Regions from separate parts of the Mesorhizobium sp. P2_C7 genome, predicted to be linked through region 3. Evidence: predicted binding sites of a transcription regulator. Region 3 holds the regulator's gene; each other region holds the start of a gene.
The links. Region 3 encodes PhoB, which activates phosphate uptake and scavenging genes when phosphate is short. Its sites were predicted from a motif close to TGTCATNNANCTGTCAT; they were not measured.
Positions count from the first base shown of each region.

Region 1: a site for PhoB is predicted at 3,086-3,102, ahead of AC1D2G_RS30940 (acid phosphatase). Genes of this name have one in related genera too.
Region 2: a site for PhoB is predicted at 3,780-3,796, ahead of ppk2 (polyphosphate kinase 2). Genes of this name have one in related genera too.

Region 1 is NZ_JBFUDW010000020.1:34,727-44,443, forward strand. It holds gene AC1D2G_RS30925 (MaoC family dehydratase) at 1-341, shown strand, start outside; gene AC1D2G_RS30930 (adenine phosphoribosyltransferase) at 463-1,008, opposite strand; gene AC1D2G_RS30935 (alpha-hydroxy acid oxidase) at 1,018-2,163, opposite strand; gene AC1D2G_RS30940 (acid phosphatase) at 2,345-3,040, opposite strand; gene AC1D2G_RS30945 (cytochrome c1) at 3,171-4,028, opposite strand; gene AC1D2G_RS30950 (cytochrome b) at 4,057-5,358, opposite strand; gene petA (ubiquinol-cytochrome c reductase iron-sulfur subunit) at 5,375-5,935, opposite strand; gene AC1D2G_RS30960 (cupin domain-containing protein) at 6,249-6,593, shown strand; gene AC1D2G_RS30965 (DUF6665 family protein) at 6,651-6,956, opposite strand; gene AC1D2G_RS30970 (GNAT family N-acetyltransferase) at 6,958-7,425, opposite strand; gene AC1D2G_RS30975 (ABC transporter ATP-binding protein) at 7,446-9,329, opposite strand; gene AC1D2G_RS30980 (ABC transporter ATP-binding protein) at 9,340-9,717, opposite strand, start outside.
Region 2 is NZ_JBFUDW010000018.1:25,061-34,777, reverse strand. It holds gene AC1D2G_RS29515 (DUF2066 domain-containing protein) at 1-659, shown strand, start outside; gene hemB (porphobilinogen synthase) at 770-1,801, shown strand; gene AC1D2G_RS29505 (dihydrofolate reductase family protein) at 2,006-2,653, shown strand; gene ppk2 (polyphosphate kinase 2) at 2,753-3,673, opposite strand; gene AC1D2G_RS29495 (aldo/keto reductase) at 3,944-4,987, shown strand; gene AC1D2G_RS29490 (hypothetical protein) at 5,391-5,543, shown strand; gene AC1D2G_RS29485 (DUF982 domain-containing protein) at 5,598-5,831, opposite strand; gene AC1D2G_RS29480 (GntR family transcriptional regulator) at 5,951-6,616, opposite strand; gene AC1D2G_RS29475 (multidrug efflux MFS transporter) at 6,785-8,041, shown strand; gene AC1D2G_RS29470 (DUF423 domain-containing protein) at 8,084-8,458, shown strand; gene AC1D2G_RS29465 (hypothetical protein) at 8,579-8,728, opposite strand; gene AC1D2G_RS29460 (hypothetical protein) at 8,787-8,930, opposite strand; gene AC1D2G_RS29455 (LacI family DNA-binding transcriptional regulator) at 9,087-9,717, shown strand, end outside.
Region 3 is NZ_JBFUDW010000013.1:110,736-120,452, reverse strand. It holds gene AC1D2G_RS24925 (sugar ABC transporter permease) at 1-1,033, opposite strand, end outside; gene xylF (D-xylose ABC transporter substrate-binding protein) at 1,183-2,223, opposite strand; gene AC1D2G_RS24915 (ROK family protein) at 2,578-3,825, shown strand; gene phoB (phosphate regulon transcriptional regulator PhoB) at 3,980-4,669, opposite strand; gene phoU (phosphate signaling complex protein PhoU) at 4,689-5,396, opposite strand; gene pstB (phosphate ABC transporter ATP-binding protein PstB) at 5,422-6,228, opposite strand; gene pstA (phosphate ABC transporter permease PstA) at 6,225-7,076, opposite strand; gene pstC (phosphate ABC transporter permease subunit PstC) at 7,080-8,063, opposite strand; gene pstS (phosphate ABC transporter substrate-binding protein PstS) at 8,131-9,186, opposite strand; gene AC1D2G_RS24880 (PAS domain-containing protein) at 9,693-9,717, opposite strand, start outside.

The sequences.
Region 1 (9,717 bases), on a different contig from region 3:
CCAAGAAGAGCGTGCTCGGCGGGCTCTGCGCGTCGGGCTGGCACACGGCCGCGACCTGGATGAAACTCAATTTGGCAAGCAGCATGGACGCCGAGATCGCTGCGTGGAGCGGGCCCGGCCCGGTGCCGGAATTCGGCCCCTCGCCTGGCTTTAAGAACCTGAAATGGCTGAAGCCGGTCTATGCCGGGCAAACGATCACCTTCACGCGTACGGCACTTTCCCACCGGCCGATCGCCTCACGCCCCGGCTGGCGGCTGCTGGCGTTGCGTTGCGAGGCCTTCGATTCGACCGGCGACAAGGTGCTGGAGTTCGAAAGCGCAGTGCTGGTGAAGGTGGAGTAAGCCCGGCGCTTCTCCCTTCTCCCTTGTGGGAGAAGACGTCGGTGCTCCCTGGAACACCCCTCATCCGACCGGGCTTCGCTCGGCCACCTTCTCCCACAAGGGGAGAAGGCAAGAGGTCCCCTCAATGCCCCTCGAATCCGATCAGCGTCCTCACCGGCACGCCGAGCGCTTCGAGCTTGGCGCGGCCGCCGAGATCCGGCAGGTCGATGACGAAGCAGGCTGCAAGGATGTCGGCGCCGATCTGCCGCAGCAGTTTGACCGCCGCTTCCGCGGTGCCGCCCGTGGCGATCAGATCGTCGACGAGGATCACCTTCTCGCCAGGAGAAACGCCGTCCTTGTGCATCTCCATCTCGTCGAGCCCGTATTCAAGGCTGTAGGCGACGCGCACGGTCTCGAAAGGCAGCTTGCCCTTCTTGCGGATCGGCACGAAACCGGCCGAGAGCTGATGGGCGACGGCGCCGCCAAGGATGAAACCACGCGCCTCGATGCCGGCGATCTTGTCGATCTTCTGGCCGGCATAGGGATGCACCAGCTCGTCAATGGCGCGGCGGAAGGCGCGCGCATTGCCGAGCAGCGTGGTGATGTCGCGAAACAGGATGCCGGGCTTGGGATAATCCGGAATGGTACGGATCGCGGCAAGCAGTGAGTCTTCGAGGGAGGATTTCATGGGTCGAGATTACCTGAAACGGAGATTCTTGCGCGACAATTGTTCGATCGAACTGCAGCCCATCAGCTTCATGCCGCGCTCGATCTCGACCCGCATCTGTTCGAGCGCCCGTTCGACGCCCGGCTGGCCGGCCGCCGCGAGCGGGAACAGATAGTAGCGGCCGACGCCGACCGCCTTGGCGCCGAGCGACAGCGCCTTCAGCACATGCGTGCCGCGCTGCACGCCGCCATCCATGATGACGTCGATCTTGTCGCCGACCGCGTCGACGATCTCGGCAAGCTGGTCGAACGCCGCTCGCGAGCCATCCAGCTGCCGGCCGCCATGGTTCGACAGCACGATGCCGCTGCATCCGATCTCGACGGCGCGTTTGGCGTCCTCCACCGACATGACGCCCTTGAGGCAGAACGGACCCGACCACAGCCTGACCATCTCTGCGACATCGTCCCACGTCATCGACGGGTCGAGCATTTCGGTGAAGTAACGGCTGATCGACATGGTGCCGCCGCCCATGTCGACATGCTCGTCCAGCTGCGGCAGCTTGAACCCCTCATGGGTGAAATAATTGATCGCCCAGGCCGGCTTGATCGCGAACTGCAGCATCCCGGCCAGGTTGAGCTTGAAGGGGATGGCAAAGCCGGTGCGTTTGTCGCGTTCGCGGTTTCCCCCGGTGATGCTGTCGACGGTCAGCATCATCACTTCGACGCCAACCTCCTTTGCTCGCTGCATCATCGCCCGGTTGAGGCCGCGATCCCGATGGAAATAGAACTGGTAGACCTGCGGGCCGCTGCTGATCCCGCGCGCCTCCTCGAGGCTGACGGTGCCAAGCGAGGAGACGCCGAACATCGTGCCGTATTTGGCCGCGGCCTTGGCGACCGCGCGCTCGCCCTGATGATGGAACAGCCGCTGCAAGGCGGTCGGCGAACAATAGACCGGCATCGCCAGCTTTTGACCCATCACCGTCACCGACATGTCGATCTCGCTGACGCCGCGCAGGACGTTGGGAACCAGATCGCAGGCATCGAAGCTTTCGGTGTTGCGGCGATAGGTGACCTCGTCGTCCGCCGCGCCGTCGATATAGTCGAAGATCGGCCCCGGCAGCCGCCGTTGCGCCATGCGGCGGAAATCGGAAAAATTGTGACAGTCGCTGAGCCGCATCATTGATTTCCAGACGTCATATCGTGGCAATCGCTTCGCCACCGTTTGGTGCGTCGAATATCAACCTGTTGTCTCCGTGCCAACGGCCTAATTGCCGAGCCGTCCCACGAGCTACAATCGCCAGCACAAAAAGGGGCGCCCGAAGCGCCCCTTTCGTCGGAAACCGGCAGCTAGCGAAAAATTACATGCCGAGATCGGAACGAAGCTCGGCCTTGGCCACGTCGTATTCGGCCTTGAAGTCGTCCCGGTTGAGCAAGACGGCGGCGATCACGCTGCCGGAAATCTTGCCCATTTCAACATCGGACGCGTAATGGATACCGCCAACCTCGCGATTGTGGGCGTATTCAGCCGCACGCGCCATGATCTCGGCGCGCTTTTCCGGAACCATGTCAGACAGGATGATGCCCATCATGGTGCCGACGGTGGCGTGGCCGGAAGGCCACGAACCGGAGCTGGACAGCTTGACCGCGGGCTTGACGAGGTCGCTGAGCTGGTGCGGACGCGGGCGCTTCCAGACATCCTTGGCCGGATCGACGACGGCGCCTTCGGTGGCCACCACGCGATCGAAGAAAGCACTGAATTTCGGCAGTGTTTCCTTGTTGAACTTCGGCCCCATCACATTGGCGAAGCGCCAGACATTCTCCTCGGCGTCGGCAACAGCGCTGGCCACCATTTCGGGCGTGCGCGTCACCTGCAGCGTCAGCACCTCGCCAAGTTCGGCCTTGGTCTGCGCCGAATCGTTTGCCGGCGGCGGCGGCAGGATCATCGTCAGGTCGACATCCTTGTTGGTGATGAAGGGCTGGGCGTCTTCTGCTTGCGCGGCCGAGCCGAGGATGAGCAGCAGCAAGCCTGCCGCGAGCGATGCGTATCTTTTCATGGGGGGCGATCCTTTGGTGAGAGCGGCACAGGATCGCCGGATGCGGTGACGGCCATGTGACACCACAGGCCTCCCCAAATGCAAAGGGCGCCTTTCGGCGCCCTTTTTTGATCGTATGGCTGTGCGCGGTTTAGTGCGCCACGCCTTCCCACACCTTGCGCTTGGTGAGATAGACCAGCGCACCGAACAAAAGCAGGAACACCAGCACGCGGAAGCCGGTCTTCTTGCGGTCTTCCATATGCGGCTCGGCCGCCCACATCAGGAAGGCAGAGACGTCGCGGGAATACTGGTCGATGGTCTGCGGCGCGCCGTCGTCATAGGTCACCTGGCCGTCGGACAGCGGCTTGGGCATCTTCAGCGACACGCCCGACATGAAGTACGGATTGTAGTGGGTGCCTTCCGGGATGACCATTCCGGCCGGCGGCGTCTGGTCGTAGCCCGTCAGCAGCGAATGGATGTAGTCGGGGCCGCCCGCGGCATACTGCGTGAAGATATCGAAGACGAAGCGCGGGAAGCCGCGCTCGACGCCGCGCGCCTTGGCCAGCAGCGACATGTCGGGCGGGGCAGCGCCGCCATTCGAGGCAGCGGCGGCTTCCTCGTTGGCGAATGGCGGCGGGAAGTGGTCGGACGGCTTGCCAGGGCGGTCGAACATGTCGCCGGCGTCGTTCGGGCCGTCATGGATGGTGTACTCGGCCGCCAGCGTCTTGATCTGCGCGTCCGAATAGCCGAGGTCCGACAGCGTGCGGAACGCCACCAAATTCATCGAATGGCAGGCCGAACAGACTTCCTTGTAGACCTTCAGGCCGCGCTGCAGCTGCGCCTTGTCGTAGGTGCCGAACGGCCCGGCGAAGCTCCAGTCCATCTCCTTCGGCTCGTTGATCGGGAAATGCGTCGGTGCGGCCGCGTTGTGTGCCTCCTCGGCGGCGATCGCCCCGGTGCCAACAACCACGAGGCCGAGCAACGCCAGCGAGGTGAGAATCTTCTTCATGCCAAATCCCCTTAGATTCTCTACCCGCTCAGCCCTTGGTTTCCGGCGCGGCCGTAGCCCCCGCAGGATGATGACCGCCACCCTTGTTCTTCTCGAGCACCGCTTCGGTGATCGAATTCGGCAGCCGCCGCGGCGTCTCGATCAGGCCGAGCACCGGCAGCGCGACCAGGAAGAAGGCGAAGTAGAACAGTGTCGCCATCTGCGCCATGAACACGTAGCTGCCTTCCGCCGGCTGCGAGCCCAGCCAGCCGAGCAGGATGGCATCGGCCACGAACAGCCAGAAGAACAGCTTGTACCAGGGCCGGTACACCGCCGACCGCACCTTCGAGGTGTCAAGCCACGGCACCAGGAACAGCATGACGATGGCGCCGAACATGCAGATCACGCCGCCGAGCTTGGAATTGATCGGCCCGATGTTGAAAGTGATGGCGCGCAGGATCGCGTAGAACGGCAGGAAGTACCATTCAGGCACGATATGCGCCGGTGTCTTCAGCGGATTGGCCACGATGTAATTGTCGGGCGCCATAAGGAAATTCGGAATGTAGAAGACGAAATAGGCGAAGAAGAACAGGAACACGATCATGCCGAACGCGTCCTTGATGGTCGCGTAAGGGGTGAAGGCGACGGTGTCGGTCTTCGACTTGACCTCGATGCCGGTCGGATTCGACTGGCCGACGACATGCAGCGCCCAGACATGCAGCACGACGACGCCGGCGATCATGAACGGCAAGAGGTAGTGCAGCGCAAAGAAGCGGTTCAGTGTCGGGTTGTCGACGGCGAAACCGCCGAGCAGCAGTTGCTGGATCCATTCGCCGACCAGCGGGATTGCGCTGAAGAAGCCGGTGATGACGGTGGCGCCCCAGAAGCTCATCTGGCCCCACGGCAGCACATAGCCCATGAAGGCCGTCGCCATCATCAGGAGGTAGATGATACAGCCGAGGATCCACAGCAGCTCGCGCGGCGCCTTGTAGGAGCCGTAATAAAGGCCACGGAAGATGTGGATATAAACGGCCATAAAGAAGAACGAGGCGCCTGTGGCATGGAGATAGCGCAACAGCCAGCCCGAATTCACGTCGCGCATGATCTTCTCGACCGAATCGAAGGCGAGACTGGTGTCGGCCGCAAAGTGCATGGCCAGCACGATGCCGGTCAGCATCTGCGACACCAGCATGATCGCCAGGATACCGCCGAAGGTCCACGCATAGTTCAGGTTGCGCGGCACCGGATAGGCGATGAAACTGTCATAGACCATCCGCGGCAGCGGCATGCGGGCGTCGAACCAGCGTTCGATACCGGTCTTGGGCGTATAGGTCGAGTGTCCCTCGCTCATCGAAATATCCCCTGCCTCAACCGATAAGGATCTTGGTATCGGAAATGAACTTGAATACCGGCACTGCCATGTTCTCGGGCGCCGGGCCTTTGCGAATGCGGCCGGCCGTGTCGTATTGCGAACCGTGGCACGGGCAGAACCAGCCGCCGAATTCGCCTTCCTGGCCGAGCGGAATGCAGCCCAGATGCGTGCAGACCTGGACCATCACCATCCAGGCTTCCTTGCCGGGCGTGGTGCGGTTGGCGTCGGTCGCCGGCGCGTCGGCCGGAAGGTTCGCGTTGCGGGCGATCGGATCCTTGAGGTCTGTCAGCTTGACCGCCTCGCCGTCCTTCATCTCCTGCTCGGTGCGGTTGCGCACCACGACAGGCTTGCCACGCCATTTGACAATCAGCGACATGCCCGGGGTCAGTGAAGCGACGTCGACCTCGACGGAAGCCAACGCCAGTGTCGAGGCGTCAGGGCGCATCTGGTCGATGAACGGCCATGCGAGGGCACCCGCGCCGACCACCGCGGCCATGCCGGTGGCGACATAGAGAAAATCACGACGGTTGGGATCCTGGGTGTCGGTTGCGCTCACGGGTGCCTGATCCTTTCGCCTATTCCGCGCCGGTGGCTGAGCCATGTTCCCCGCTCAATTGCGCCAACCCGACAGCGCATGGCGAACAGGCTTGCGAATTCCTCCGGCATTTGGACTTCGGTTTATGCGTGAAGCCCGTTTTTGTCCAGACGGGTGAAGGCACAAGGGCAGATTGTCGCGGGGACAAAATCCGTCCTCGGTCAGCGCGACGCCGGATGGCCGCCAAAGATCGCTAAACAACAGGGAAACAACCGCAATTCCGGGGTCGCCTCCACCTCGACACCGGACACCGGCCCGGTCTATCCTTGCCACCATGGCACACGTCATAGACCGCGACACATGGGCTGTTCGCTCTGACGGCTGGAAGGGCGAGCTGCAATGCGGCGCCTACGGCTCCAAGTCCTGCCTGATCTTCAACTATCTGCCTGATGTCGGCGGCGGCCCCCGGCTCCACACGCATCCCTACGCAGAGATCTTCATCATCCGCCAGGGCACCGGCCTGTTCACGGTCGGCGACCAGGAGGTCGAGGCCTTTGCCGGCCAGATCGTGATCGTTCCGCCCAACACGCCGCACAAATTCACCAATCTCGGACCGGGCCCTCTGGAAACCACCGACATCCACGAGAACGGCACCTTCATCACCGAATGGCTGGAATGACCATGATCCCGAAAGCGGGAACCAGTTTTCGCCGGAGGTCATGGTCGAACAAAAGAGCTATTTCGCGCCGAGCCTGACCAGAACCGCCTTCGGGATGTTGTATTCGCGAATGACGGCGTCATGCTTTCGCAATCCGCACAGTTCGCGCTGGATGAAATAGCCGTGCACCGCCTCTGCGGCCTCCTTGAGGAGACGGGGACGCAGGTTCTCATCGCCATTGTCGCGCAGCCTCCCCAGCGTTTCCTCGACCCGCTGGCCGGCGCGGCCGAGTGCTGCCGCCTTCTCGGCGAGGATTTCATGGCCGAGCGCGTCGAAGGCGGCTTCGGCAGCCGTGGCGCTGGCAGATGGAGGACGCAGCGACATTTCAGCCTCCTTTCCCAAAAATCATGCGGTGTGTGACGAATTCTTCGCCTATCACCGGCTGGAAGCCAAGCCGCTCATAGAACGCGAAGGCTTCTTGCGGCGCACGGGTGTTCAGCGCGGTAAAATGCTGACGCGCCCTATCGATGACGGTCTCGACCATCATGCGGCCAAGGCCGGTGCGGCGGTGAGGCGCGCTGACGAACAGGTGCCGGACCCGGCCCTGGTCCCTCGCCTCGAAATAAGGATCGATGTTCAGCCCGCACACACCGGCAAGGTCGCGGCCATGCCATGTGCCGTACAGCGCCTCGCCCCGCTTCAGGAACTTGTTGCGGCCGCTTGCCCAGCCATCCGCCAGGCGCACCAGCATCCAGTACCCCTCCAGACGGCTCTCCTCCTTCAGCGCGTCGAAGCCCGGCGTGGTTGGCCGGAGCCGCTTGAGCACAAAGCCGACCTCCGCCGATCCACCCATGCCCTCACTCCGCCGCCCCCTCATTCCGCCGGTCGCGTCTCTTCGAGCACGCTTTCCTCGTGATAGAGGAAGCCGCCGGACTGCCGCTGCCACAGCCGCGCATAGAGCCCGTCAAGCGCCACCAGTTCGTCATGCGTGCCTTGTTCGACGATGCGGCCGCCGTCGAGCACCACCAGCCGGTCGAGCGCGGCGATGGTCGACAGCCGATGGGCGATGGCGATGACCGTCTTATCCTCCATCAGCAACGCCAGATTCTCCTGGATCGCCGCCTCGATGTCCGAGTCCAGCGCCGACGTCGCCTCGTCGAGGATCAGGATCGGCGCGTCCTTGAGGAAGACGCGGGCGATTGCCACGCGCTGGCGCTGGCCGCCCGACAGTTTGACGCCGCGCTCGCCGACAAAGGCCTCGTAGCCGGCACGGTCCCGGTTGTCGCGAAGGCCCACGATGAATTCGTGCGCCTCGGCCTTCCTGGCCGCAGCGATCATCTCGGCATCGGTCGCGTCAGGCATGCCGAGTTTGATGTTGTCGCGCAGCGAACGGTGGAACAGTGCCGTGTCCTGGCTGACGACACCGATATTGGCGCGCAGCGAATTCTGCGTCACACCAGCGACGTCCTGACCGTCGATGGTGATGGACCCGCTTTCCAGATCGTAGAGCCGCAGGATCAGATTGGCGAGCGTCGTCTTGCCGGCGCCGGACGGCCCGACCAGCCCGACCTTTTCACCCGGCCGCACGACTAGGTCGATGCCGTTGAGCACGCCGAACCCCTTGCCGTAGTGGAACTCGACATTCTTGACCTCGATGCGCCCACCGGCCACCACGAGTTCTTTTGCGCCGGGCGCATCGGTGAGGCCGAGCGGCTGCGAGACCAGCGCCTTGGAGTTTTCCAGCACACCGAGATTACGCAATATGCCGTTGAGCTGCATCATCACCCGGCCGAGCAGCATGTTGAGCCGCAGCACCAGCGACAGCGTGAAGGCGACCGCGCCAACGGTGATCGAGCCTTCGAGCCACAGATAGACGGCAAAGCAACCGATCGTCGTGATCATGATGCCCGACAGTGTCGTCAGCGCCATACGCACGCCGGTCAGTCGGCGGGTGAACGGGCGCAGCGCGTCGAGATAGATGTCGAAGCCGTTCTTGATGTAGCGGTCGTCGCCATCGGCCGAGAACAGTTTCAGCGTCTGCACGTTCGAATAGGAATCGACGATGCGGCCGGTGATCATCGAGCCGGCTTCGGCGGTTTCCTCTGCGTGCTTACGGATTGCCGGCAGATAGAGCTTGGCCAGCCAGCCGAAGGCGGAAATCCAGATCACCACCAGCACGGCCAGCCTGAGATCCAGCCCGGCGACCAGCGCCAGCGTCGTCACGGTATAGACGATCATGAACCAGATGACCTCGATGAAGCTTTCCATCAGGTCACCGGTGGCTTGGCCCGCCTGCCAGACCTTGGTGGCGATGCGGCCGGCGAAATCGTTCTGGAAGAAGGCGTAGGACTGGCGCGACACGTACCGGTGCGCCTGCCAGCGCACCAGATTGTAGAAGCCGGGCGTGATTGTCTGTTCGTCGACCAGCGCTGACAGGCCGACGACGATGGTGCGGATGACCAGCACCACCGCGATCATGAACACCAGTTCGGGGCCGGCGGCATTCCACAGCGCGTGCCAGCTGCGCTCGCCGGGAAGCTGGTCGAGAATGTCGACCAGCCGCCCGACGAAGTAGAACAGGCCGGCTTCGACCAGCGGTGCTATGCCGCCGATGAGCAGCATGGCGAAAAAGGCGAATTTCGCCTGGCCGACATAGTGCCAGAGAAAACCGCCGACGCTCGTCGGTGGCCGAAGATTCGCCGGCTCCCTGAACGGATAGACCCAGTTCTCGAACCAGCGATAGACGGCTGTCATCATGCGGCGGCCATCATTCTGCGGCTTGCCCCTTTGCACGTGCGTCATTGGCGGCATCGGCCGGGCCATCGTCGAGCAGGAACCCGCCCGACTGACGCTGCCAGAGCTGCGCGTAGAGCCCGCCCCGGGCGACGAGTTCCTCGTGCGAACCTTCCTCGATGACGTGGCCCCTGTCCATCACCACCAGCCGGTCCATCGCCGCGATGGTCGACAGCCGGTGCGCGATGGCGATGACGGTCTTGCCTTGCATGAGCTTGTAGAGATTCTCCTGGATGGCCGCTTCAGCCTCGGAATCGAGCGCGGACGTCGCCTCGTCAAGGATAAGTATAGGTGCGTCCTTCAACATAACGCGAGCAATGGCGATGCGTTGCCGCTGGCCGCCGGACAATTT
Region 2 (9,717 bases), on a different contig from region 3:
TCCTGGTCCGGGTTTCCGGCGATCAGCGCCTGCCGGCGAAACCGGAGATGACGGCACTGCGCGACAAGGCCGGCAGCTTCGTCGCCAGCTTCCGCTACCGCGACCGCATGGAAGGCATCCCCAACCATGACGATCAGGGCACGTATGACCGGCCTCACAATCTCTATTGCCAGTACAGGCCGGCGGTGATCGATCCGGTGCTGGCCTCGCTCGGCAGCAGGCCGTGGCTGACCGAGCGGCCACGGCTGGCGGTGTTTTTGGCGGCCGAGCGCGACATCAGGCATTTCGCGCTCGATGCCGATGACGAGCGCGGCGTGCTGATGCGCGAATCGTTCAGCAATGCCGCTGCGCCGCTCGCCATGCGGGTGACTTTTCCCACCGCAGCGCTGCTGTCGCAGGCTGGACTGGACGACAGGACGCTGCGCGACGCCGACATGGCAGTGCTGGACACAACCGCGAAGAAGGCCGGCGCCGATCAGGCACTCTCCGGCAGCATCGTGTGGAGCGACAAGGAGTTCGGCTGGATTGCCGACTGGCGGCTGGCCATGGCCGGCAAGACCTACACCTGGCAGGTGCGCGGCGTTTCCTTCGACGAGGCTTTCCGCGTCGCCATGAGGGGCGCGGCGCAGATCCTGTCGGGCAATGGGCAACCTGAATAGACCTCGACCTGATCGTTGGCACAAACGTGTCGCATTGGTCAGCGGCAAGGGCTCGTGGTAAAAGCCGCCGAACGAGAGTTTTGGCGATGAACAAATTCACCCCGACGGCGATGAACAAATTCACACCGGCAAAGCCAGCCGGCACGCGCAGCGTCGATGACATCACCGGCAGCCGCCGCTTGCGCCGCATGCGCAAGGCCGACTGGTCGCGCCGCCTCGTGCAGGAGAACCGGCTTACGGTCGACGACCTGATCTGGCCGATCTTCGTCGTCGACGGCAGACAAGTGCGCGAGCCTATCGCCGCCATGCCGGGCGTCTTCCGCCTGTCGATCGATCTCGCCGTCAAGGAGGCCGAACGCGCGGCAAAGCTCGGCATTCCCGCACTCGCCACCTTCCCCAATGTCGATATCTCGCTACGCGACCAGACCGGTTCGCACATTCTCGACCCCGACAACGTCATCAACCGCGCCACCCGGGCGATAAAGGACGCGGTGCCTGAGATCGGCATCATAACCGATGCCGCGCTCGATCCGTTCACCAGCCATGGCCATGACGGCATCCTGCGCGACGGCATCATCGTCAATGACGAGACGGTGGAACAGCTGACCGCCGCGGCCGTCATCCAGGCGGCAGCCGGCGCCGACATCATCGCGCCGTCCGACATGATGGACGGCCGCATCGGCGCCATCCGCGACGCACTCGATGCCAATGGTTTCCAGGACGTGGCGATCATGTCCTATGCGACCAAGTTCGCCTCGGCCTTCTATGGTCCCTATCGTGAGGCGGTCGGCACCGCCGGCCTGCTCAAGGGCGACAAGAAGACCTATTACATCGACCACGCCAATTCCGACGAGGCGGTGCGCGAGGCCGAACAGGACATCGCCGAGGGCGCCGACATGCTGATGGTCAAGCCCGGCCTGCCCTATCTCGACATCATCCGGCGGCTGAAGGATGAATTCCAGATGCCGACCTTCGCCTACCAGGTGTCAGGCGAATATTCGATGATCAAGGCCGCCAGCGCCAATGGCTGGATCGATGGCGAGAAGGCGATGCTGGAATCCTTGCTCGCCTTCAAGCGCGCCGGCTGCGACGGCATTTTGACTTATTTCGCGCCCGACGTGGCAACGATGCTGAAGGGATAGTTTTCTCTTCCCACCGATGGCCGGTCGCGGCGGGCAACGCCGGCGACCTCCTCGATATCCATCAACAGTTTCTGGCTTCCGGACGGGAGCCCGAGCGAAGGTCGTTGGATCAATCGCCTGGGGCTTGCTGCACTCACAAAAACCGCTTGCATTTCGCAATCAGTTTGCTACTCCTTTGCGCAACTGGTTATGGAGGAGGCTTTCATGTCCAAACTTCGCGTCAATGCTTTCACACTGTCGCTCGACGGGTACGGAGCCGGTCCCGATCAGACTCTGCAAAATCCCCTCGGCGTCGGTGGCGAATATCTGCATAAATGGTTTGTCGACACCCGCACCTTCCGCAAGATGGTGCTCGGACAGGAGGGCGGCACCACCGACACCAACGAGGACTTTGCAGCGCGAAGCTTCGAGAATGTCGGCGCCTGGATCCTCGGCCGCAATATGTTCGGGCCGATTCGGGGCGAATGGCCTGACGATAGCTGGAAGGGCTGGTGGGGTGATAACCCACCCTACCATGTGCCGGTTTTCGTGCTGACCCACCACGAGCGGGCGCCGATCACGATGGAGGGCGGTACTACTTTCCACTTCGTCACCGACGGCATCCATTCGGCGCTTGAACAGGCGAAGGCGGCGGCGGATGGCAGGGACGTGCGGGTTGGCGGCGGTGTCGCCACCATCCGGCAATATCTCCAGGAGAAACTAATCGACGAGATGCATCTGGCGATCTCGCCGCTGCTGCTCGGTGCGGGCGAGAATCTCTTTGCCGGCCTGGACATGCCCAAGCTTGGCTATCAGTGCAGCGAGCAGGTGGCGACAGCACTCGCCACGCATGTGATCGTCAAGCGGGCTTAGGTTTCAGACGCGTAGCCTACGCCGCGATCCTTTGCGTGCCCCTCTGTCCTGCCGGACATCTCCCCCACGAGAGGGGGAGATTTAGCAACCCCAAGACAGTCAATACTTCTCAGGCACGTAGAGTTCGCGCGGCAGCGTCTGGCGCTCGTATTCGGGATTGAAGACGCGCTCGGGCAGCATGATCTCCTCGTGCGGCACCTCTTCATACGGCAACTGCTTGAGCAGATGGTCGATGCAGTTCAGCCGCGCCCGCTTCTTGTCGTTGCCCTCGACTATGAACCAGGGCGCCTCGGGAATGTTGGTGCGGGCGAAGGTCTCTTCCTTGGCCTTGGTATACTGCTCCCAGCGCACGCGCGACTGCAGGTCCATCGGCGACAGCTTCCACTGCTTCATCGGATCATGGATGCGCATCAGGAAGCGCATCTGCTGCTCCTCGTCGGTGATCGAGAACCAGTATTTGACCACGGTGACGCCCGAGCGGACCAGCATGCGCTCGAACTCCGGCACGTCGCGGAAGAATTCTTCGACCTGATCGGGCTCTGCAAAACCCATCACCCTTTCGACACCGGAGCGGTTGTACCAGGAGCGGTCGAACAGCACGATTTCGCCGCCGGCCGGCAGATGCGGCACATAGCGCTGGAAATACCATTGCGACTTCTCGCGCTCGGTCGGTGCCGGGAGTGCGACGACGCGGCAGATGCGCGGATTGAGCCGCTGGGTGATGCGCTTGATGACGCCACCCTTGCCGGCGGAGTCGCGGCCCTCGAAGATCACCACCAGCTTCTTCTTGTGATAGGCGACCCAGGACTGCAGTTTGATCAGCTCTGACTGCAAGGTGATCAGGTCGCGAAAATACTGCATGCGATCGATCGATGGCGGATGCGAGTTCTTGTAGATCTTGGCGATCTCCATCGACAGCGCCGGCTCCGACATTTCGAGCTCATAGTCCTCGTCGAGCGTGTCGGCGAGCTCGGCCTCAAGCCAGTCCCTTGCAGGAGAATTCTGTTTTAGCTCGGTCATATCAACTGCTCCGCTTGCAAGCCCTGTCGATCCACGTCCGGCGCCCCAACCCCTGGCCTGCGTCCCGGAGCGGCAACACCTGAGCCGACTTCAATATAGGCCGGCAATGACGGTTTTATTGCAGCCTGGGGCGAGACTACCACCACTGCAAATTCCGCGAGGCATGATCGATCCATCGTCGTGGCATGGCGACAAGCGGCTCGAATTGTCCTACAAATGTGGCAGGCCCGCCCGGGCACTGCCTTTCAACAACAAATCGCGAGGACTGACATGGAATACCGCACCCTCGGCCGTTCCGGCTTGAAAGTTTCGACCCTGACCATGGGCACCATGACCTTCGGCGGTGCCGGCGCATTTTCGGCTGTCGGAAAGACCGACCTCGATGAGGCGCGCCGGATGATCGATCTTTGCATCGATGCCGGCATCAATGTCATCGACACCGCCAATGTTTATTCGAACGGCGTCTCTGAAGAGATCATCGGCGAGGCGCTCGGCGGCAAGCGCAAGGGCGACGTGCTGATCGCCTCCAAGGCGCGGATGCGGATCGGCAATGGCCCCAACGATGAAGGCCTGTCGCGCTATCACCTGATCCGCGAATGCGAGAAGAGCCTGAAGCGGCTGAAGACCGATGTCATCGACATCTACTTCCTGCACGAATGGGACGGTACGACACCGCTCGAGGAAACCATCGCCGCGCTCGACACGCTGGTTGCCCAGGGCAAGGTCCGCTATGTCGGTTGCTCCAACTATTCCGGCTGGCAGGTGATGAAGGCGCTCGGCATCAGCGACAGCCATCACCAGCCGCGCTTCGTCACCCAGCAGATCCACTACACGCTGGAAGCGCGCGAAGCGGAATATGAACTGCTGCCGATTTCGGTCGACCAGGGGCTGGGTGTGCTGGTGTGGAGCCCGCTTGCCGGCGGATTGCTGTCCGGCAAATACCGCCGCGACAGCCCGACTGCCCGCCAGCTTGCCGGCTGGTCGGAACCGCCGATCCGCGACGAGGACCGCCTCTGGCGGATCGTCGATGTTCTTGTCGAGATCGGCGCGCAGCGCGGCGTGTCGGCGGCGCAGGTGGCGCTGGCGTGGCTGCTCGGCCGGCCGGCGGTCAGTTCGCTGGTGATCGGCGGCAGGACCGAAACGCAGTTCCGCGACAACATCGCCGCGGCAAGCCTGGTGCTGACCGGCGAAGAGCGTGACCGCCTAGACACGGTCAGCCGGCCACCCTTGCTCTATCCCTACTGGCACCAGCAACTGACGGCAAAGGACCGTTTTGGTCCCGCCGACCTGGTGATTGACCGCAGCGGCGTGTGACCACGGGAGGGTTGCGGCGGGGCTCGGCGGACGAAGCCCGCACTTAACCCGTGATATAGCGCCAGACCTCGGCATCAGGCTCGATCGCCGGGCTTTTCGAGGCGACCCACAAGGCCGCCGGCGGAAAGGCGCCTGCGGAGCGATATCGCGCACGACGTTTCGCGCATAATAAAGAACCCTTGGCGTCGTTCGTTGTATGGTGGCCATGGTTTCACTTGATCAAAACGAACGCGCGGTCGCGATACGTTGGCGCCCCGGCCCCCTACACCATTGTCCCGTGCATCTTGCAAGCCCGGGCCATCATCGACGCGAACGGCCGGGCACGATCGCTTCAGCTGTTGTGTTTGACGGCTAATGCTCCTAGGCAGGGTCAGAGCCGCAAGGCAGTGAAAAAGGAGCCGATATGGCGCGACCACCAAACTACGATCAGGAACGCAAGGAACGCGACCGCCAGAAGGCGGCCAAGAAGGCTGAAAAGCTGGCGGCCAAGGTTGCCGCACGCGAGCGTTCGAAGCCCGAAGACGAGACTGAAACCGAAACCGAAACGGCAAAGTGACGGCAAAAGGCCCGCGCATGCGGGCCGTGCCTCATTCCAGATTGTCGCCTTGGATCAGGCCGGGGCCTTGTCGCTGACGAAGACGTCCACTTCGCGCGCCGCCGCAATGAAGGCGCGCCTGGCGTTCATCGCCGGCTTGTCGCCGGCCAGCGCATCGTGACAGGCCTGCAGGGCCGCGCGATGCTTGGGGCTGCGTTTTCCGGGCCAGCTGTTGAGCAGGTAATCGGAAGCCTCACGAGCCGTACGCAAGAGCTGAGTGCTCCCCGCCGTGACTGACTTGACGGTCACGGGTGTTTCAAATCGGTTGTTTTCCATCGCCGCTCTTACGCCATCGGTGTCCGCGAAGCGAGGCCGAAAGTGCACGGCGCGCCCGGACGTCGCCTTTTGCGCGGCGCGGACCGCATGCCTTAGGCGGCGATGACAGCAAAACCCCTGGCGCGAAGACCGCGCCGGTCATTGGCGAGCGACGTCACCAGCCGGTCGCGGCTGCCGACGATGTGGGCCGAAAGCAGGCGCGCGGCCTGATCGGCGTCGCCGAGGCGTGCCGCGGCCAGAATGGCGCGATGTTCGGCCCAGGCGCGTGCAAGGGCGGCCTCGTCGCGAACCTCCAGCCAACGAGCCCGCGACAGGCGCGTCATGGCATCACGGACCGCCCTGAACAGGAATTCATTGCCTGACAGGCGCGCCAGCTCGATGTGGAAATCCATGCCGATACGATGCCATTCCTCGCGTGGCGTGTCGGTATCGCAGGAGTCGAGCATCGCCTCGATGACATCGACCGCGCTGCGATCCGTCAGGGCACATGTCAGGCGAAGGGCTGCAACCTCGACCGCCTCCCGATAGACGGCGATCTGCTCGAGCTCGGCCAGGTTGATCGGCGACACCGTCCAGCCACGCCCGTCCCTGCCGACAAGGCCCTCGGTCTCGAGCCGCAGCAGCGCGGCCCTGACCGGGGTTCGCGAGGCGCCGAAGCGACTTTCGATCCAGCGCTCGGTCAGTTTCTCGCCGGGACCGATCTCGAGGCCCAGGATCATCTGGCGAAGCTGTTTTTCGACGCTCTGCATCTGCGACATTGTCATTCCCGCTTTTCTGACCGTTGGCTGGCCGCTTTTTCCGATCACGTTTGAGAGGGTCGCATTGACAGCACCCATGCTTGCGTCCATGACGGATACCATCTTGGTATCCCAAAACGGTATCCGCAGCAACCACCAACACGGCATTGCTCGGACAGGACGCATAATATGCAGAACACGCCCCCGCCGACCGACAGCACCTACAACATCCATTGGCGGCGCAATCTGTTCGTGTGCTTTGCCGGTTCGTTCTCGACACTTATCGCCATGACGCTGCTTTTACCGTTCCTGCCGCTCTATATCGAGCAGCTCGGCGCTGAAGGCCACGCGGCGATCGTGCAATGGTCGGGGATCGCCTATGGCGCGACCTTTTTCGCGGCGGCACTTGTGGCGCCGCTGTGGGGACGTCTCGGCGACCGCTACGGCCGCAAGGTGATGCTGGTTCGCGCCAGCTTTGGCATGGCCATATGCATGTCGCTGACCGGCATGGTCCAGACCGTCTGGCAGTTGGTGCTGCTGCGGCTGCTGATCGGTTTTGCCGGCGGTTATTCCTCGGGATCAACCATCCTGGTTGCCATGCAGACGCCCAAGGAGCGTTCGGGCTGGGCATTGGGCCTGCTGTCGGCGGGTATCACCGGTGGGGCACTGGTCGGCCCGCTGGTTGGTGGCGCCCTGCCGCCGCTGATCGGCATCCGCGCCACGTTCCTGCTGTCCGGCGGCGTCATCTTCCTGGCATTCCTGGCGACCACGTTTCTGATCAAGGAGAACCCCCGGCCGAAAGCGACGGACGCCGCATCGAAGGGCAAGCCGAAAGGCGGCTGGGCACAAATCCCCGACAAACGGCCTGTCATCGCCATGCTGGCGACCGGCATGCTGTTGAGTTTCGCCACCATGTCGATCGAGCCGATCATCACCGTCTATGTGCAGCAATTGATCGAAGACCAGAGCCGCGTCACGCTGATCTCCGGCGTCGTCATGTCGGCGGCGGCGCTTGGCGCCATCCTGTCGGCTTCACGCCTCGGCAAGCTCGCCGACCGCATCGGCCATTGGAACGTCATCATCGGCGCGCTTGCCGTCTCGGCGCTGCTGCTGATTCCGCAGGCCTTCGTCACGCAGAGCTGGCAACTGATCGGCCTGCGCTTCCTGATGGGCCTGGCGCTGGGCGGGCTCCTGCCCTGCATCACCAGCGTTATCCGCCACAATGTTCCCGATGGCGTCGGCGGCAATGTGCTAGGGCTCTCGATCTCTGCTCAATATGTCGGACAGGTCGCCGGCCCCTTGCTTGGCGGATTTGCCGGCGGCCATTTCGGCATGCGCTCGGTGTTTCTGGGCACATCCATCTTGATGGCCGGCGGCGCGGTCTATAACTGGCTGGCGCAATCGCGCCGCGAGCAGGACATGCTCGCCAATGCCGGCAAGCCCTGACCGAATTGGGTCGCTTGCCTTGAACGTCACGGAGCCCGAGACATGAGCACGGCCGAGCAATCTTCCGTCAACAGCGGCCGGATCCTCGTCCTGGCCGGCGGCCTCTGTGGCGCCGCCGGCGTGGCGCTGTCGGCCGCGGCGGCGCATCTGGGCGGTGCCTTTGTCGGCACTGCCGCATCCTTCCTGCTCATGCACGCGCCGGTCTTCCTCGCGACCGGACTGCTTGGCGCGAACCGGACGCTGCGCATCGGCAGCTTGATCCTGCTGGTTGGGCTGCTGTTGTTCTGCGGCGACCTGCTGGCCCGCGATTTCCTCGGTTCGCGGCTGTTCCCGCTGTCGGCGCCGATCGGCGGCACCTTGCTCATCGCCGGCTGGCTTGTGATCGCTGGCTCGGCGCTGGTGCGCACACGTTCCTGACCAGGCTGGACCAGCAGCCTTTATCGCTGTCTCTGGGGGCGACGTCTCCGGGCGCACTGCCCGGGACGGTCCTATTCGCGAAAACCGACGCGTTCCTGTCACACCGCGTTTGTCGATCGATCAATCCTGCCGGCGCTCGGGCTTATCGAGCACTTCGCGACCGTGCCGCCGCAGCTTCGCCAGTAGACGCCTCTCCGGCCGTTTGGACGCCGGCGCGATGCCCCAGTAGTTGCGGTAGATGTCTTCGAACAGATAGCTCACGGGGTGCATGATGCACTCCTTTCAAGATTTGAATCGATCCAACCGGTGCAAGAAAAAGCTATCCCGATCAGCTCCGTCTGCGCTCGGCGAAGAACCGCAGTTCGCGAACCCATGGGCTGGCACTCTCGTGGCGCCTCTGTTTCGTGGCGGTCGAACCGATGCTCCAGTCGTTGCGGTAGATGTCTTGGAAGAGATAGTTGACGGGATGCATGACACATCTCCCTTTCCTGAGATTGAATCGATCCAATCATATGGACCTTTGTTCCTTTGGATCGATTCAAAGATGCACCTCGCCGGGTCGTTGTTCAAGGCAGAATTTGAACCGATCCAACGAAAGTGTTAGATGGGATGAATTCAGGAGACGAAGATGGCCCCATTGAGCTCTGGAAAGACAAGACCGGTCCGGCTGGCAGACATTGCCAAAGCGGCCGGCGTGTCGCACGGCACCGCGTCCAACGTGTTCGCCCGCCCGGAGATCGTGCGCGAGGAGGTCCGCGAACGGGTCAAGGCGGCAGCGGAGGCAATGGGATATGGCGGACCCGACCCCAAGGGTCGGCTGCTGCGCGCCGGCAAGGTCAATGCCATCGGTGTCGCGACCGCAGAACCGTTGTCCTATTTCTTCAACGACCCTTTCGCCCGGGTCATGATGGCCAGCATCTCGCAGGCTTGCGACGCGACTGGTGCGGGGATCTCGCTGGTCTCCGCCGCCAACAACGAACAGCTCGCCTGGAACATCCAGAGCGCGCTGGTCGACGGCTTCATCGTCTTCTGCATCGAAGGCGGCTCAAGGCTGGTCGAACTGGCGCGCGAACGCAAACTCCCGTTTGTCGCACTCGATCTTGATTCGGACGACGACGGGGCGGTCGCGGCGATCGGTGTCGACAACATCGCCGGCGCCGGTCTCGCGGCGCGCCATCTGACCGAGCTTGGGCATCGTCGATTTGCCGTGCTTGCCCTGCCCTGTGCCGACGCCGGTTTCGGCCCGACCACGCAGGCGC
Region 3 (9,717 bases):
TCATGAACACCTTCATGGTCACCCAGCGCGTGTTGATGCCGGCGAGATTGGCGGCCTCTGGATTGCCGCCGATGGCAAAGACATAGCGGCCGAAACGGGTGCGCTTGGTGATGAAGGTCATGACGATACCGACCGCGACAGCCATCAGCACCGGTATGGCGATGCCGTGGGCGATGAACAGCCCGCCTTCGGGAATGGTGATGCCGTTCTGCTGTGCATACTGGCGCACGATGCCGATTGGCCACGGGTAGGAATTGGCGATCCAGACGGCCCCAAGGATGGCAGCGCAACTGACCACACCGAGAAAGGTTTCCGCCCACACGGGGCGCAGTGGAAAGTTGAACCGTTTGCGCTGCGACCGGCCGTTGAGCAACGCGAAAGCGACAGCCACGCAAGCAACGATGCCGATGATCCAGCTGGCGGTGGCGCCGACCGAGCCTCGCGGTCCGCCGCCCATCAACTGGAATGTAGCGTCGAGTGGCGCGACCGTGCGCCCGTTGGTGATCAGCCATGCCATGCCGCGCCAGACCAACAGGCCGCCCAGCGTCACGATGAAGGCAGGAACTTCGAGATAGGCGATGATGAAGCCCTGGAAGGCGCCGATCACAAGACCGAGCACCACGCCGACGGCCAGTGCGATGATCCAGAGCCAGGGATTTCCAAGCTGGAAGCCGATGACGCGAATGAGGAATTCGGCTTGCGCCACACCCATGATCATACCGATCACGCCTTCGACGGAACCAACCGAAAGGTCGATGTTGCGCATGACGATGACCAGCACCATGCCGGTCGCCATGATCGCGACCGAGGAAGTCTGCACCGACAGGTTCCAGAGATTGCGCGGCGTCAGGAAAAGTCCGCCCGACAGGATATGAATGCCGACCCAGATGACCAGCAACGCACCGACCATGCCAAGCATGCGCGTATCGAGTTCGGTTGCCTTGAGGAAGCGTCCGACGGCGCTCAATTCAGACGCACGCGCCCGGTCTACGGGCGTATTCGCAGCAGGCGTGTTAGAGGTCGTGTCGGTCATGAAGTCCTCCCACCGGTTTGCCGTCTGGCGCGGATGCCGGAAACACGATGCTATTTGCTTTCCGCGATCATTTGAAGCGGAATGCCCCTTGAGAAACGCCGCGGCCCAGGGGCCGCGGCGCTGAGATCGAACCGGGATCCCGTTCGGTTTTAGTTGCAGGCCGCGACGGTGCCGGCGGCGACGCCTGCACAGACTTCGTCCTTCTTGATCCAGCCGGCGTCGATGACGACGTTGAGATTGTCCTTGGTGATCGCGATCGGGGTCAGGAACAGCGAGTTGGTCTCGTTGCCGCCGGGCGTGGTGAACTTCACGGCGTTCGGGATCTTGTCCAGGGCAGTGCCAGCGGCCAGCTGCGAGGCGATTTCGGCAGCGTTCTTGCCGAGTTCGCGTGCGTCCTTCCACACCGACACGGTCTGTGTGCCGAGTGCGACGCGGTTCAGTGCGGCATGGTCGCCGTCCTGGCCGGACACCGGAACCGATCCTGCCAGCCCTTGCGCCGTCAGCGCGGCGACGACGCCGCCGGCGGTGCCGTCATTGGCTGCCACCACGGCATCGACCTTGTTGTCGTTGGCGGTGAGGAACTGTTCCATGTTCTTCTGGGCATTGGCGGGCAGCCAGCCATCCGTATAGGCTTCGCCGACATTCTTGATCTTGCCGCTGTCGATGGCTGCCTTGAGCACTTCCATGGAGCCGGCGAACAGGAAATCGGCATTCGGATCGGCGCCCGAGCCCTTGATGAAGACGTAGTTGCCTTCCGGCTTGACCTTGAACACTTCGCGGGCCTGCATGCGGCCGACTTCCTTGTTGTCGAAGGTTAGGTAGAACACGTTCTTGTTCTCGATCAGCCGGTCATAGCCGACGACCGGAATGCCTTCGTCCAATGCCTTCTGCACCGCCGGGCCGATGGCCGAGGCATCCTGCGCCAGGATGATCAGCGCGTTGGCGCCCTGCGAAATCAGGCTCTCGACGTCGGTGAGCTGCTTGCCCGGATTGGACTGTGCATCAGCGGAAATGTATTTGTCACCAGCCGCCTCGATGGCCTTCTTCATCGCCGCTTCGTCGGTCTTCCAGCGCTCTTCCTGGAAGTTGGACCACGAAACGCCGATGACCTTGTCCTTCGCCTGCGCGACCGACACCAGCGTCAGCGACATGGCGACACCCGCCAGGATGGCGGCTGTGAATTTTTTCATAATATCCTCCCTGCGCCGCGTATGGCGCGACCAAACTGACCCGTAGGCCGGCACAGAGGCTCTATTTTTTCGAGCCTCGAAAAAATAGTGATCCAACGCCCGAACGCTGTCAACATCGATTCTGATGGATTTTGACGTCTCTCCGAGTTTTTTTCGAGCTCCGTAATAAATAATGACAGGATGGTGGGGTTCTGCCAGAATTTGGCGTGGCGCATGTCGCCCAAAAGTGCGCAGCGGTTTTGGGGCAACGACACGCGCAGAAACAAGTGCCTGAAGCGCGTCGCGCTTTCAGGCTTCGCTGATGGCCTTCGGGAGGCACGAAAGGCTGCAGCGACCGGGAGGATGTGAAAAAGCATGTCGGTCGGAATCCGCCACGACGATCTGCGCCGCCGCAACCGGGCGATGGTGATTGCGGCCGTGCGCCGCGCCGGACAGCCGTCCCGCACCGAGATCGCCGCGACCACGGGCCTCAGCCATTCGACCATATCGGCGATCTCCTCCGACCTCATCGGCGAAGGCATCCTGACTGAGGGCAAGCCGAGCGAGGCCGGCTCGCTCAAACGCGGCCGGCCCCAGGTCGGCCTCGGCCTCAATCCGGAAGCGGCGGCGGTGATGACCGTGGTGTTGTCACTGAACTTCCTCTCGGTCGCCGTCATCGACTATGCCGGCCAGGTGATCGCCGAGGAACAGCGCCGGCTGGACACGCTGACCATGTCGCGCGACGCGCTGGTCGGTGAATGCGTTGCCATCGTACGGCGTCGTCTCGAAGACCCCGACCTCGACGTCCGCAGTGTCGCCCGCATCGCGTTGGCGATCCAGGGCATCACCGACACGCGTGCCCGCGCCATGCTGTGGTCGCCGATCACGCCGCACACCGACATCGCCTTCGCCGACATACTCGAGGACGAGTTCGGCATCCCCGCCACCATGGAGAACGACTGCAATATGATGGCGATAGCGTTGCGCTGGCGCGACCCCGAGCGCTACCGCGACGACTTCATCGCCATCCTGTTGTCGCACGGCATCGGCATGGGCCTGGTGCTGAAGGGCGAGCTGTTCACCGGCACTCATTCCTCGGGCGGCGAGTTCGGCCATATGATCCATCGGCCGCACGGCGCGCTGTGCCGCTGCGGGCGGCGCGGCTGCGTCGAGGCCTATGCCGGCAACTACGCCATCTGGCGCAACGCAAGGCAGATGAGTGAGGACGCGGAACCGGTCGCCGATGTCAGTGATGCCGACATGCGCGCGCTGGCGACCGCGGCCCGCGAGAGGGATGGACCCGAGCGCGAGGCCTATCGCAAGGCCGGCGAGGCACTCGGCTACGGTCTCGGCAGCCTGTTCGCGCTGATCGACCCGGCGCCCGTCGCCATGGTCGGCGTCAGCGCCGCCGCCTTCGACCTGATCGAGCCGGCATTGCGCGAGGCGATTGCCCAGACCGCCGGCGGCCAGCATTCGCAATCGATTTCCTTCGACACCGAACCGAACGAACTTCCACTGATCCGCGAAGGCTGCGCCACGCGGGCATTGACCTTTGTCGACCAGGAGATTTTCGCGCCCGGCACGCAGGCGAGGTCCGGCCTCGGCGGCAAGAACGTCGCGTGAATGGCGCGCCTGGATGTGTTGAGATTCAGGTTAGGCCGAGTCGAGAATGGCGGGTTCCAAGAACCGGAGCGGAGCGGACATTTGGATCCGTGAGTGCCGGAAGCGCAGGAAACTGCCGTTCGCAGGCCGGCATCACCTGAATATCAGCATATCCCTAATCTTCCCGGATTGCGTAGCCCGCCCCACGAATGGTGCGGATGACATCGGGCATGCGGCCATTGTTGACCGCCTTGCGCAGCCGGCCGACATGCACGTCGACCGTGCGTTCGTCGATGTAGATCGTCTCGCCCCAGACATTGTCGAGCAGTTGGCTGCGCGAGAACACACGGCCGGGATGGCGCATCATGAATTCGAGCAGGCGGAATTCGGTCGGTCCGAGCCGGATCTCGCTCTTCTTGCGATAGACCCTGTGCGATTCACGATCGAGCACGATGTCGCCGACCTTGAGCACGCTGGACAGCACTTCCGGCTTGGCGCGGCGCAGCAGCGCCTTGACCCTGGCCATGAACTCCGGCGTCGAGAACGGCTTGACCAGATAATCGTCGGCGCCTGTCGAGAGGCCCCGCACACGATCGCTTTCCTCGCCACGCGCGGTCAGCATGATGATCGGCAGCCGCTCGGTCTCGGGACGCATCCTTAGCCGGCGGCAGAGTTCGATTCCGGAAACCGCCGGCACCATCCAGTCCAGCACCAGAAGGTCGGGGACGTTCTCCTGCAGGCGGATCTCGGCCTCGTCGCCGCGCGTCACCACCTCGACCTGGTAACCCTCGGACTCCAGATTGTAACGGAGCAGCACACCTAGCGGCTCCTCGTCCTCCACCACCATGATGCGTGGCGCGATCATCGACTGGTCACCCCTGCCGTCATGCCGCCGGCGCGGACATTGCCGTCTCGTCCTGCTTCGGACGATTGGCGGGCAGCTGCGTGCCGGTCAAAACATAGTACGCATTTTCCGCGATGTTGGTGACGTGATCGCCGATGCGTTCGAGGTTCTTGGCGCAGAACAAAAGATGCGTGCAGGCGGTGATGTTGCGCGGGTCTTCCATCATGTAGGTCAGGAGTTCGCGGAACACGGAGGTGTACTTGACGTCGATGCGCTCGTCGTCGGCGCGCAGCTTCGCCAGCGCCGCCGCGTCGCGCGCCGTATATTCCTCGATGACGCCCTGCACCTGGATCAGCACCAGCTGCGCCATTGCGTCGATGGAGTGCGACAGGTCGCGCGGGGTTACGCTGAGGCCGACGGTGCCGACGCGCTTGGCGATGTTCTTGGCAAGGTCGCCAATGCGCTCGAGGTCGCCGGCCATGCGGATCGAACCGACAACATGGCGCAGATCGTCGGCCATCGGCTGACGCTTAGCGATCAGTGTGATAGCGCGGTCGTCGAGCTCGCGCTGGCGCGCGTCCATGATCGCATCGTCGGAGACGACTCGCTGCGCCAGGGCGTTGTCGGAATTCAGCAGCGCCTTGGTGGCGCCGCCGACCATCGAGCCGGCGAGGTCGCCCATGTCGCGGATCAGCCTGCTGATCTGTCCGAGATCCTCGTCGAAAGAAGCGACTGTGTGTTCGCCCATGATCTTAGTCCTCGTATGCCTGAGCTCAGCCGAAGCGGCCGGTGATGTAGTCCTGCGTGCGCTTCTCGCGGGGCGACGTGAAGATCTTCTCGGTGCGGTCGAACTCGACCAGTTCGCCCAGATACATGAAGGCGGTCTGCTTCGACACGCGCGCCGCCTGCTGCATGTTGTGGGTGACGATGACGATCGTGTAGTCGGCTTGCAACTCGTCGATCAGCTCTTCGATCTTGGCGGTCGACAGCGGGTCAAGCGCCGAGGCCGGCTCGTCGAGCAGGATGACTTCCGGCTTCACCGCCACGGTGCGGGCGATGCAGAGACGCTGCTGCTGGCCGCCGGAGAGGCTGAGGCCGCTGGCGTTGAGCTTGTCCTTCACTTCGGTCCACAGTGCGGCGCGCTTCAGCGCCTGCTCGACACGGCCGTCCATCTCGGACTTGCTGATCTTCTCGTAGAGCCTGACGCCGAAGGCGATGTTTTCATAGATCGACATCGGGAACGGCGTCGGCTTCTGGAACACCATGCCGATCTTGGTCCGCAGCAGATTGAGGTCCTGCGAGCGGTCGAGAACGTTCTGGCCGTCGAGCAGCACCTGGCCCTCGGCGGTCTGCTTGGGATAGAGCTCGTAGATGCGGTTGAAGACGCGCAGCAGCGTCGACTTCCCGCAGCCCGAAGGTCCGATGAAGGCGGTGACGCTGCGCTCGGGCAGCGACAGCGTGATGTCCTTCAGCGCCTTGCTCTGGCCGTAGTAGAAGTTGAGGTTCTTGACCTCGATCTTGGCCTTGCCGGCAATTGCCTCGGCGGCGATCGTCATGTCTGGAGACAACATCTGGCTCATTTGTCCTCTCTGCGTCCGGTCAGGCTGCGAGCAAAGATGCTGAGCGCGAGAACCGTCAATGTGATGATGAGTGCACCGGTCCAGGCCAGTTGCTGCCATTCCTCGTAAGGGCTGAGAGCAAACTGGAAGATGGTCACAGGCAGGCTGGCCATCGGCGCGTTGAGATTGCTCGACCAGAACTGGTTGTTGAGCGCTGTAAAGAGCAGTGGCGCCGTCTCGCCGGAGATACGGGCGATCGACAGCAATATGCCGGTGACGATGCCGGAAAGGGCGGCGCGGTAAGCGACCGACTTGATGACCACCCAGCGCGGCGCGCCGATCGCAGTGCCGGCTTCGCGCAACGCGTTCGGCACCAGGTTGAGCATGTCCTCGGTGGTGCGCACGACGACCGGGATGACCAGGATGGCAAGCGCGACGGCGCCGGCGATCGCCGAGAAATGCCCCATCGGCCGGACCATCAGTTCGTAGACGAACAGGCCGATGATGATCGACGGCGCCGACAAAAGGATGTCGTTGATGAAGCGCACCACGGTGGTGAGCTTCGAAAAGCGTCCGTACTCGGCCATGTAGGTGCCGGCCAGCACGCCGATTGGTGTACCGACGACGACGCCGATAATGGTCATCACGATGCTGCCGTAGATGGCGTTGAGCAGGCCACCGGCATCGCCGGGCGGCGGCGTCATTTCGGTGAACACCGCAAGATTGACGCCGGACAGGCCCTTGTAGAGCAGGGCGCCGAGGATGAGCGCCAGCCAGGCAAGTCCGATGCCCGCGGCGGCGACGCACAGCGTCATCATCACGGAATTCTTCCTCTTGCGGCTCTGATGAAGCGATGTGGCTGTCGACATCGGTCAGGCTCCCGTGCGGGCGTCAATGCGCATCAGCATGTAGCGTGCGATGGCGAGGATCAGGAAGGTGATGACGAACAGGATCAGGCCGAGCGCCACCAGCGAAGAGGTGTAGAGATCGCCGACGGCTTCGGTGAATTCGTTGGCGATGGTTGCGGAGATCGTCGTTGCCGGCGCGAACAGCGAGGTGCTGATGCGATGCGCGTTGCCGATGACGAAGGTCACTGCCATGGTTTCGCCGAGCGCGCGGCCGAGGCCGAGCATGACGCCGCCCATGATGCCGATCCTTGTGTAGGGAATGACCACGCGGCGGGTCACTTCCCAGGTCGTGCAGCCGATGCCGTAGGCGGACTCTTTCAGCACCGGCGGCACCGTGTCGAAGACGTCCTTGGTGATCGAGGTGATGAAAGGCAGCACCATGATGGCAAGGATCAGCGACGACGTCAAAAGGCCGATGCCGTAGGGCGGACCGGCAAACAGGCTGTTGAGGCCGGGAATGCCGTGGAACACGCTGATGATGAAGGGCTGCACGGTCGTCTGCAGGAAGGGCGCCAGCACGAACAGGCCCCAGATGCCGTAGATGATCGAAGGGATGCCGGCGAGCAGCTCAACCGCCATGCCGATCGGGCGCCGCAGCGGGCGCGGGCAAAGCTCGGTGAGGAAGATGGCGATGCCGATGCCGAGCGGCACGGCAATCAGGATGGCGATGGCGGACGTGATGATGGTGCCATAGATCGGCGCCAGCGCGCCGAATTTCTCGGTCACCGGATTCCAGCTTTCGCTGGTCAGGAAGGAGAAGCCGAAGGTCGACAGGGCTTGCCAGGAGCCGGCAAACAGCGAGATCGCAACACCGCCGAGCAAGACCAGCACCAGTATGGCTGCGGCACGGGTCATTCCGTGAAAGATCGCGTCGGTCAGCGCGAAACGTCTGACAGTCGCGTCGCGCGAACCTCGAATGGCTGGCAAGGCTTCCTGGACAGCACTCATGTGAAGCTCGGCTTTTTTGAGTTGAGGGAAAAGGAGCGCCGCGGCGCGGCGCTCCTTCCAAGGGACGTTATTCGCCGACGTAGACGGGCTTGCCGTCAGCCTGGATGTCGGCCTTCCACGAAGCCTTGATCAGGTCGACGACGCTGTCGGGGATCGAGACGTAGTCGAGACCCTTGGCGGTTTCCTTGCCGTCCTTGTAGGCCCAGGCAAAGAACTTCAGCGCTTCGCCGGTCGCGGCAGCATCGTCGGGGGTCTTGTGGATCAGCACCCAGGTCGAAGCAGCGATCGGCCAGGTGGTATCGCCGGGTTCGTTGGTGATGATGACGTTGAAGTTCTTCGCGCCCTTGAAGTCGGCATTCGAAGCAGCCGAGCCGAAGGATTCGAGCGACGGCTCGACGACCTTGCCCGCGGCGTTCAACATCTTGGAGTACGACAGGTTGTTCTGCTTGGCGTAGGCATACTCGACGTAGCCGATGCCGCCGTCGGTCTGCTTGACGGTGTTGGCAACGCCTTCGCTGCCCTTTGCGCCGACGCCGGTCGGCCATTCGACGGCGGTGTCCGAACCAACCTTGTCCTTCCAGTCGGGGGACAGCTTGACCAGATAGTTGGTGAAGTTGAAGGTCGTGCCCGAGCCGTCCGAACGGTGGACGACGGCGATCGCCGTCGACGGCAGGGTCAGGGTCGGGTTCAGCGCCTTGATCGCGGCGTCGTCCCAGGTGGTGATGGCGCCAAGGTAGATCTGCGCGATCGTCTTGCCGTCAAGGATGAGTTCGCCCGGCTTGACGCCCGTCAGGTTGACGATCGGCACGATGCCGCCCATCACCATCGGGAACTGCACGAGGCCGTTCTTTTCCAGATCGGCATCGGACATCGGCTTGTCGGTGGCGCCGAAGGTCACTGTCTTGGCGATGACCTGCTTGATGCCGCCGCCCGAACCGATCGACTGGTAGTTGAGGCCGACGCCGGTGTCTTTCTTGTAGGTGTCGGCCCACTTGGCGAACACCGGATAGATGAAGGTCGAGCCGGCGCCGGAAAGGTCCGCGGCCATGGCTGCAGAAAGGGTGACGGTAGACGCTGTGGCCATTGCAATCGCAACGACCGCTGAGCGGATGAAATGTCTCATGTGGCCTGCTCCTGTTCGGAAGATGGTCTCTCGGCGCCATCCTCTCGGCGCCCGCTGAGGCCAATAGCCTTCGATTATAACAGTCGCATGACAGTTTCATGTCACCCCGGTAACGCGTCATCGGGGCGGGGAAAATGCCGGCCGGCAGGCGCTTGCGGCGGAACCCGGCTTTGTGCCCGGAATCAGGCACTTGCCCCTTTTCATGCCGAGAGTGACCTGCGGTTTCGCGATCAACGCCTCGGCAAAGAAAATCCGGACGGGAACGCGTTGCTCTCGGCCACATGTCGTGACCGGGCCATCGCCGAAAACAGGTCCGTTGGGGTAGGTTGACGCTGTCTCATGCCGGCGGTCGCTGCTCCCGCCCGTAACTGGAAGAGCGGAATTCGAATGTGGTCATTGTCTCGGCTGGGCGTCGCCTTGGATATGGTGCGATCGCGCCATAGTCTTGCCTCAGCGAGGGGTCGCGAATCTCCCTCCCCGGGCAAGCCGGGTGCGGCGCCGCCCTTTTACCCGACGTTGCGCTGAGCCTGG